Regions from separate parts of the Marinobacter sp. UBA3604 genome, predicted to be linked through region 1. Evidence: predicted binding sites of a transcription regulator. Region 1 holds the regulator's gene; the other holds the start of a gene.
What was found. The regulator FliA, encoded in region 1, starts transcription of late flagellar genes. The targets are predictions, from matches to a motif close to CTAAAGTTTNNNNNNNNNNNGCCGNTAA.

Region 1 (4,839 bases):
ATCGGCAAGCTGGCCGCGCACTATGTGCTGCGCCACGGTGCCGACTCTCTGGCGCTGGTCACCACCGATCGCTATCGGGTCGCGGCCCATGAGCAACTATTTGTATTCGGGCGCATACTGAACGTTCCAGTTCGGGTTGTGGACGAAACCCATTCCCTGGACGACATACTGGACGAACTGTCGGACCGGCACCTGGTGTTGATTGATACCGCTGGCCTGACCAGCACCGACAAGGGCTACGAGGAGCAGCTTATGGAGCTGGCTCGCAGTCACCATCGGATTCGAACCCATCTGGTGGTTTCGGCAACCAGTCAGCCGCGCATCATGAAATCCGTTTGGCATTGCTATAAGATGGCAAATCTTACGGGTTGTGTGATGACCAAAATCGATGAAGCACTGACCCTGGGTGAATCGCTGGGATTCGTCATGGAAACGGGATTGCCGGTGGCGTATTACACCGACGGGCAGAAAATCCCGGAAGACCTGCACCACGCTGAGTCCATTCCGCTGGTGCGGTTGGCCGTGGAGAGGCTGAAGAAACTCCAGCAGCAACAGGCAGTCGCTGTTTAAAAACAACACAGCCTGCGGTTAAACGCGGCAAGAGATCAGAGTCAGTATGAGCAAACCACATCCGGTACAGGTGATTGCCGTTTCCGGCGGGAAAGGGGGCGTTGGCAAGAGCAACGTATCAGTGAACCTTGGCATCGCCCTAGCACAAATGGGACGGCGGGTGGTGCTGCTCGATGCCGACCTGGGCCTTGCCAACATTGACGTTCTGCTTGGCATTACCGCCAATCGTAATATCCAGGACGTCATCGCCGGGGAATGTGACCTTCGGGATGTGTTGGTCAACGGCCCCGGTGGCATCAAAATCGTGCCCGCGTCCTCAGGTACCCAACGCATGACCCAGCTTTCCAATCTGGAGCACGCTGGCCTGATCAACGCGTTCAGCGAACTGGGTGACCAGATCGATGTGCTGATCGTTGATACCGCTGCGGGTATTTCCGAATCGGTGGTCAGTTTCCTCCGAGCCTCACAGGAACTATTACTGGTTGTCTGTGATGAACCTACCTCTATCACCGATGCCTACGCCCTTATAAAGCTTATGAACCGGGATTACGGCACCAACCGCTTCCGTATACTGGCCAATCAGGTCAGGAATGAGCAGGAAGGTCGCCATCTGTTTGAAAAACTGACCCGGGTTACCGAGCGCTTTCTTGATGTGGCACTACAATATGTGGGTATGGTGCCGTATGACGAGGCCGTAAAAAAAGCGGTACAGCGCCAGCGTGCCGTGCTGGACGCCTATCCGCGGGCAAAAGCATCGTTGGCGATCAAGAGCCTCGCGGAGAAAGTGGATAGCTGGCCGCTGCCATCATCGCCCCGGGGACATCTGGAATTCTTTGTGGAGCGGCTCGTCGAAGTCTGATTTTGATCCTGTCACTGAATAGCCGGATACATGACATTGGCGAAAGAACTTGGAACCTACAACCGGACGGGTACACGAGGACCTTCCCAGCTCGTTGAGGAGCAGGCCCCGCTGGTCAAAAAAATAGCGCTTCACCTCATGGCGCGGCTGCCGGCATCTGTCCAACTGGATGACCTTATGCAGGCAGGCATGATTGGCTTGTTGGAAGCTGCACAGCGATACAGTTCCGACAAGGGGGCTACCTTTGAGACATACGCCGGGATCCGGATTCGCGGAGCCATGGTAGATGAAATTCGCAAAGGTGACTGGGTACCCCGATCCGTCCACAGGAACTCCCGCCGCATTGCCAAAGCCATCAAGGCTGTCGAGGACCGCCTGGGTCGGGAAGCTCAAGACTCGGAAGTAGCCGAGGAGCTGGGGCTGGACCTCGACGAATACTATTCCTCCCTGAGCGATGCTAACAGTGGCCGACTTTTTAGCCTGGATGAGCTCAATGAATCCGGCGAGCTGCCGATAGAAGAAACAGAGGACAGTGATAACCCGTTGGATGGCTTGGCGTCCGACAACTTCCGGAAGAGCCTGGCAGCTGCGATTGGTGACCTGCCCGAGCGAGAAAAGCTGGTGCTCAGCCTTTACTATCAGGAAGAATTGAACCTGAAGGAAATTGGTGCTGTGTTGGGTGTCAGTGAAAGCCGGGTCAGCCAGATTCACAGCCAGGCCGCGCTCCGTCTGCGGGGGCGTCTTACTGGTTGGCAGAGCTGAACAGGCCGCCAGTCCCATTGAACGGCGTTACCAGGCATTCTTTACTGTAGCCTTTTGGTAACCGGTGCTTTACAACCGGCTCAAAGGCCACACAATAAGCGGTTAAACTACCGGCCTGCTAGACTGTGAGCCGGAAGCCAAAAACGAATTCCGGGCGTTTTTAACTGGAGGTCCCATTGGACAAGAACATGAAAATCCTGATTGTGGATGACTTCTCCACAATGCGACGGATCATTAAGAACCTGCTTCGCGATCTCGGTTTTACAAACACTGACGAAGCAGACGACGGCAATACAGCACTGCCTATGCTCAGGAGCGGCAAATACGATTTTCTGGTAACCGACTGGAATATGCCAGGGATGTCCGGACTCGATCTGCTCAAGGAAGTCCGTGCCGATGACAGCCTGAAAACCCTGCCTGTGCTCATGGTGACCGCCGAGGCGAAGCGCGACCAGATTGTCGCTGCTGCGCAGGCCGGTGTGAACGGCTACGTGGTCAAGCCCTTCACGGCAGCCGTACTCAAGGAGAAGATTGAGAAGATCTTCGAACGCATCCAGTAATTCAGAGGTCGGACGGCTCCCATGAGCAATAGAAAAAAAGACCCACAGGGGCTCGACCCGGAGGTCACGGAGAAACTCCGCAGCCAGGCGGCCGAGTTGGTTGAACAGGTCAACGCCGGGGACTATGGCCGCGCGATGACGCTGATCAATGAATTGAGCGAGGTGAGGGACCAGAGCCTGTATCGGGAAGTCGGCCGCTTGACCCGCAGCCTCCACGAGGCGATCCGCAATTTCCAGATCGATCCCCGTAACGCCGAACAGTCAGAAGCTCTGTCGAAGATGACCGATGCGTCGGATCGCCTTGAGTACGTGGTTCAGATGACCGGTAAAGCGGCCAATCGGACCATGGATCTGGTTGAGGAGGCTATGCCCAAGGCCAGCGCCCTCCGCGACGAGGCCGCCGAGCTGAGAGACCAGTGGCAGAAACTGCGTCGCCGCGAGATGGCGCCGGCTGAATTTCGTGAGCTCTATGCCCGTATCGACACGTTTTTCGTGACCCTGAATACCGATGCCGGGGCGATGTACGACAACTTGTCGGAAATTCTTCTGGCCCAGGATTTCCAGGACCTCACTGGGCAGGTGATCCAAAAGGTCACCACTCTGGTTAAAGAGGTGGAAGAGCATCTGTTGAGCCTGGTAGTGATGGCGAGTCATGTGGACCAGATGACCGGCACCGTGCATGAACTGGAAGAGCGGGAAAAGATATCGGCGGAACAGGGTGTTGGTCCACAGATCAAGGCCGAAGAACGCGAAGACGTAGTATCGGGACAGGACGATGTTGATGATCTTCTGTCCAGTCTCGGTTTCTGAGTAAGAGAGGGTAACGCATGGCGCTTGATGCCGATGAAGAGATCCTGCAGGACTTCCTTGTTGAGGCAGGCGAGATACTCGAAAAGCTGTCGGAGCAACTGGTCGACCTGGAACAAAACCCGGACGACAGCGATCTGCTCAACGCCATCTTCCGAGGCTTTCACACCGTAAAAGGCGGCGCTGGGTTTCTGCAACTCGATGCCCTGGTGAACTGCTGTCATTCCGCGGAGAACGTCTTCGATATACTGCGCAACCATAAGCGCAAGGTAGACTCGGAACTGATGGACGTGGTGCTGGAAGCCCTGGATCACGTCAATGCCATGTTTGAACAGGTTCGCCACCACGAGGAACCGACGCCAGCTCCCGAGGAACTGATTGCCGCTCTGGACGCATTGGCGCAGCCGGCAGGGGAGTCGTCGCCAGCAAACGCAGCGGTCGCTCGCGAAGAACAGAACGAGAGCAATGAAGCCAGTTCTGGAGACGATGGCGGTGATATTACCGACGACGAATTCGAGCGGTTGCTGGATGCCCTGGAAGAGGAAAAGACCAGCGCTCCGGTTTCCAGTGACGACGGCAATGAATTTTCAGGCGGTGACGGAGGGAGCGGAGACGACATCTCCGATGATGAATTCGAGGCCCTGCTGGACCAATTGCATGGCAAGGGACAGTTCTCAGGCCCGCCTGAAACCGGCAAGACAGCCCCTGACAGCCAGGATGCCTCGGGCGACAAGGTTACCAGTGATGAGGCCAGTGACAGCAAGGGTGGCGACGACCTGATTTCGGACGACGAGTTCGAAAAGTTGCTGGATGACCTGCACGGCAAGGGTGGTAGCCCTACGGCAGAAACTGCCAAGCCGGCCCCTGGGCCTGCTGCAAAGCAGCCGTCGGCCACGTCTCCCAGTGCCAAGGCTGACAAGCCCGCGCAACCGACTGGTAAGCCCGAAAAAGCGCCTGCGGATAATGGCAAGGCAGGCGTAACGCCCGCGATGCCGGCACGGGATGCGAATGCACCAGTGGCTGAAACTTCGGTGCGGGTGGATACCAAGCGCCTGGACGACATCATGAACATGGTGGGTGAACTGGTGTTGGTGCGTAACCGGTTGCAGCGTCTGGGCGCCCAGAGTGAAGACGAGCATATGCACAAAGCCGTCTCCAACCTGGACGTGGTGACCACCGATCTTCAGTCAGCGGTGATGGCAACGCGGATGCAGCCCATCAAGAAAGTATTTGGCCGCTTCCCGCGGGTGGTTCGCGACCTGGCACGCAGCCTGAAGAAAG
Region 2 (4,839 bases), on a different contig from region 1:
CATGTCTTTGCGGTATTGGCCGCTGCTCAGGCGTTTGGTCAGCTCCTGGTGTTCAATGTCTGCCAGGTTGGCAAAATAGCTGCGGGCGCCGGAGCTCACCAGGGCCAACCGGGTATCTTCCTCCAGTGGCCATTGCGCCAGGTCACCCAGTAACACGTGAAGGTCTCTGAGCCGGCTGGTGGCTTGGCCATGCCGTTTCAGACTCTTGACGGCCTTGCGTAAATCGCTGTCACCACTGATGTCGACAACTGCTTCGGCGATGGCCCGGCTGCGGCGAATGGCAATATGGTACTGATGCAGAAACTCGTCGTCGTACCCCTGCAATACGCCCGGTTCCAGATCCCTGATGCGTTGATACTGGTGTAACAGCGATTCCGGGATGTGCCATGCCAGCGGAGAGTGCTCGTCGATACGGATTTTCGTCCGTTTGCGATGAAACTGCTCATAGCTGACGTCTTTGGGCGTCAGGAACCGTTCAAGCCGGCCCCTGTTCTTGCCGATCTCGCACCAGTGCTCTATGGGCAGGGTGATGTGCATGTAGCTGCACGTGGGGAAGGTGTCGGGTGCGTGCTTCAGCAGTAAGCCTGCCAGATCCTCCAGCGCAGGGTTGTGGCCAATCAGGGTAATGCTGTCTTCGTTCCGGTCGCGCAGCCAGTCGAGCACGACCTCATGGTTAAACGTGTATAGAACAGGCGCCAGTTTGACTGCGTGTTGATGGTTGCTCGGGATCAGGCCTTCCAGGGTTTGTTGTGCGCGGGTGGCATTGCTGCAGTAGACCGTTCCATCGAACGCCCCATCCGCACGGATTGCCCTGCTCATGGGGGCAAGCTGTTTCAGGCCCCGGTTGTTGAGGGGGCGCTGGTGATCACGAAGGCCATCATCGGCCCAGCTGGATTTGGCGTGGCGAATCAGATAGAGGTGTTTCATCCGTGCCCCTGAAACTGGTTTTATTGGGCCAGGTTTGATGAATCGGACGTTTGGGGCTAGACCTTTAGTCTAACGCTGGTTCAAGTCCATCCGCTACCGGCCGTTAAGACTTTTAACAATAAAAGCAAATGCATGAATGAGTTGTGGCAGTGTCGCAGCTTTACACCCCGAAGTCGCACACACCGGTATTACAAACTGGAACACACCCTGGGTGCCCGGTTGTGGATAATTACGCTGAACATTTGATCTCATACGGAGAACTTCTTGATGACATTGCTGAGCCGGTTACGCATACGTTCTCGTCTTCTGCTGGGCGTTCTGGTCCCGGTGGTCATTACGGCGGCAACCCTTGCCTGGATTACGGTCGCCCAGATCAAAAGCGGTGGTGAGGCCGAGCTTGAGCGCCTGGAAGCAAGTTTGCTCAGTGCCCGCAAGGAAGGGTTGAAGAATCTGGTGGATACCGCCCGTTCCGTGGTGCTGGACGCGAAGAACGATCCGGACCTTTCGGATGCCGAGGCCCGTGAAGCGGCAAGGGATCGTCTACGCTCCATCCGATTTGGGGGCGGCAACTATATTTTTGCGTATGCCAAAGATCTGGAAAACCTGGCCTACGCGCCGGATCCTTCCCGGGAAGGACCTACGACCAATCCAGATGTTCAGAAGCTGATACGATCACTGTTCGAAGCGGCACGGAAGGATGGCTTTTTTGGTTATGACTGGCCCAACCCCGCCTCCGGCGAGGTTGAACCCAAGGTGTCATTTACCACAATTGTTCCCGATTGGGGCTGGATGATCGGGACCGGTGTGTATGTCACCGATATCGCGGAAGTGGTTTCTGCCGCACGCGCGGATATTGAAGCGGAGATAGCCGAAACCCTCGGTTTTATCGTTCTGGTTACTGTGATTGTGGTCGTCATCGCATTGCTCATCGGTGTGTTTGTCGGTCGTACGGTGACGAAACCGTTGAACACCGTTACTGCCATGATGAAGGACATCGCCGAGGGTGAGGGCGACCTCCGCCACCGTCTGCCGGACGAAGGAAACGACGAACTCGCCGAGCTTGGGCGTCGCTTCAACGCCTTCGTGGTGAAAATCCAGGACACCATCCGCGATGTCGGCGCGACCACTGACCAGGTTGCCTCGGCCGCGGAAGAGCTCAGCCGTGTTGCCAATGAAACCCGTGCGTCGGTACAGGAGCAGGGTTCGGAAACCGATCAGATTGCCTCCGCCATTAATGAGATGGCGGCCACGATCCAGCAGATTTCCGGCAATGCCAACTCGGTGGAAAGTGCCGCCTCTGACGCCGACAGGCTTGCACGGGATGGTGGCGAGACCATTGCCAACGCACAGGCGTCCGTCAATCAGTTGTCGGAGGAGATTGAGTCCAGCTCTGGCCGTATCAGTAATCTGGCTGAGAAAACCGACGAGATTACCCAGGTGCTGGACGTCATCCACGCCGTCACTGACCAAACCAACCTGCTGGCCCTCAACGCAGCCATTGAGGCCGCCCGGGCCGGTGAGCATGGCCGTGGTTTCTCGGTGGTTGCCGATGAAGTCCGCCAGCTGGCCAAACGCAGTGCGGAATCCGCTGATCAGATTCGCGGTATGATTGACGGCTTCGTGACCGAGTCCCGCGCGGCGGTCGAGCGGATGGACGCGTCCCGCCAACGCTCCAGTGAAACGGTTGAGCGCATTAATCACGCCACTGACGCCCTGCGCACCATTGAGAAGTCTGTGGGCCATATTCATGATCAGGTGACCCAGATTGCCACCGCGGCGGAACAGCAAAGCCAGGTGGCCGAGGAAATCAACCAGAACGTGGTGCGCATCGTGGACGCGGCGCAGCGTAGCGATACGGGTGTGAACCAGACCAACGAGGCAAGCCACGAGTTGGCGCGGCTTGGTGAGAGTCTGCGTGAGCTGGTAGGCCAGTTCAAGGTATAGAACCGTTGCTTCTGGTCGGTCGACGATTGGCGTCAGCCGGCCAGCAAGCTATGATGTGGGCGATCTGATCCGACCACTACAAAAAACGGAACCTGACCTCGCTATGACTATTCGCAAATCTTTCATGACCGTCCTGGCATTGGTGTTCGCGCTGGCAAGCGCGTCGCTGTCGGCCCAGGAAACCTATACGCTTCGCCTCGCAGAAACCTGGGGGCCCAACTCTCCGATTCTGGGTGAAACAACGCGCCACATGGCCTCGATGGCTGAGAAGATGTCGGGCGGCCGCCTGCAGTTTCGCATTGACTCATCCAACAAGCACAAGGCGCCATTCGGTATTTTCGATATGGTGAAGGCGGGCCAGTACGATATGGGGCATACCGCCTCGTATTACTACAAAGGCTCGATTCCCAATGCCATGTATTTCACCACCGTTCCCTTCGGGATGATTGCACCTGAGCAATACGCCTGGTTTTACTACGGTGGCGGCATGGAATTGATGGAAAAGGTATATCGTCCCCATGGCTTGCTGTCGTTCCCCGGTGGCAATACCGGCAACCAGATGGGTGGCTGGTTCCGCGAGGAAATCAACAGTGTTGAGGACCTCCAGGGTTTGAAAATGCGCACACCCGGGTTCGCCGGCGAAGTGATGTCCGAAGTGGGCGTTGCGGTGACCAACATCCCTCCCGGGGAGCTCTACAGCGCGCTGGAGCGAGGCACGATTGACGCTCTGGAGTGGGTCGGCCCGGCACTGGATTTTCAGATGGGCTTCCATCAGATCGCAAAGTACTACTACTCCGGCTGGCAGGAGCCTGGCGCTGAAGTTCAGTTCCTGATTAACGAGAAAACCTGGAACAAGCTTCCCGAAGAGCTCCAGGAAGTACTGCGGGTGGCTATGCGGACCGCCGCCTACGACATGTACATCCAGAGCATGCATGAAAGTGGCGTGGCCTGGGATCGTATGAAGGAAGACTATCCGGATGTCACCCATAAAACCTTCCCGCCAGAGGTCATTGAAGCGCTTCGTGATGCCACAGAGAAGCTGTTGGCCGAAGAGGCGGAGAAGGATGAACTGGCACGGGAAATCATCACTTCCCAGCAGGATTATCTGAAGCAGGTTCGTCAGTGGACCAACATTTCCGATAAGGCCTATCTGAACAGCGTTTCGGGTGAATGAAAGAGACGCTTCTCTCGTTGAAAAACGTCTCCAAGGCGTTTGACGACAAAACCGTGTTGAACTCGCTGGACCTGGACATCCTGGACGGCGAGTTCATCACTCTTCTGGGGCCGTCGGGTTGCGGCAAAACCACCCTGCTGCGCCTGATGGCGGGTTTTGAGCAGCCAGACACCGGGGCAGTCAGCCTGTCTGGCCATGACATTACCCATGCCGCCCCCGAACACCGCCCCCTGAATACCGTGTTCCAGAACTACGCGTTGTTTCCCCATATGTCGGTGTACGACAACGTCGCCTATGGCCTGAAGATGGAGAAACGGCCCAGGGACGAAATTCGCCAGCGCGTGGATGAAGTGCTTGCCATGGTGCAACTGCAGGATTTCGCCCGCCGCAAACCGCATCAGCTCTCTGGTGGACAGCAGCAACGGGTGGCCATTGCCCGTGCCGTGGTCAAGCGTCCGCAACTTCTGTTGCTGGATGAGCCTCTGTCTGCGCTTGACTACAAGTTACGCCGGACCATGCAGGTGGAGTTGAAGCGACTGCAACGGGAACTGGGCATCACGTTTGTATTCGTGACCCACGATCAGGAAGAAGCCCTGTCGATGTCGGATCGGGTGGTGGTCCTGAAAGACGGCGCGATTCAACAGCTGGGTACGCCCCGGGAAATCTATGAGCGGCCCGCCAATCTCTTTACAGCGCGCTTCGTTGGGGAGACCAACCTCTTTCCGGGATATCTGACCTCGGTTGAAGATACTGGCATTACCCTGGATATCCTGGGCCTGAGCCGTACCCTTCAG

Region 2: the regulator FliA is predicted to act here: its motif matches at 1,007-1,034, upstream of B2590_RS17710 (methyl-accepting chemotaxis protein).

Annotation. Positions count from the first base shown of each region.
Region 1 covers NZ_DFMB01000017.1:30,734-35,572, reverse strand. Annotated here, with positions in the region: gene flhF (flagellar biosynthesis protein FlhF) at 1-570, shown strand, start outside; gene B2590_RS05160 (MinD/ParA family protein) at 617-1,429, shown strand; gene B2590_RS05155 (RNA polymerase sigma factor FliA) at 1,460-2,191, shown strand; gene cheY (chemotaxis response regulator CheY) at 2,368-2,751, shown strand; gene B2590_RS05145 (protein phosphatase CheZ) at 2,773-3,561, shown strand; gene B2590_RS05140 (chemotaxis protein CheA) at 3,579-4,839, shown strand, end outside.
Region 2 covers NZ_DFMB01000061.1:207,849-212,687, reverse strand. Annotated here, with positions in the region: gene B2590_RS17715 (CHAD domain-containing protein) at 1-927, opposite strand, end outside; gene B2590_RS17710 (methyl-accepting chemotaxis protein) at 1,195-2,871, shown strand; gene B2590_RS17705 (TRAP transporter substrate-binding protein) at 2,975-4,045, shown strand; gene potA (spermidine/putrescine ABC transporter ATP-binding protein PotA) at 4,042-4,839, shown strand, end outside.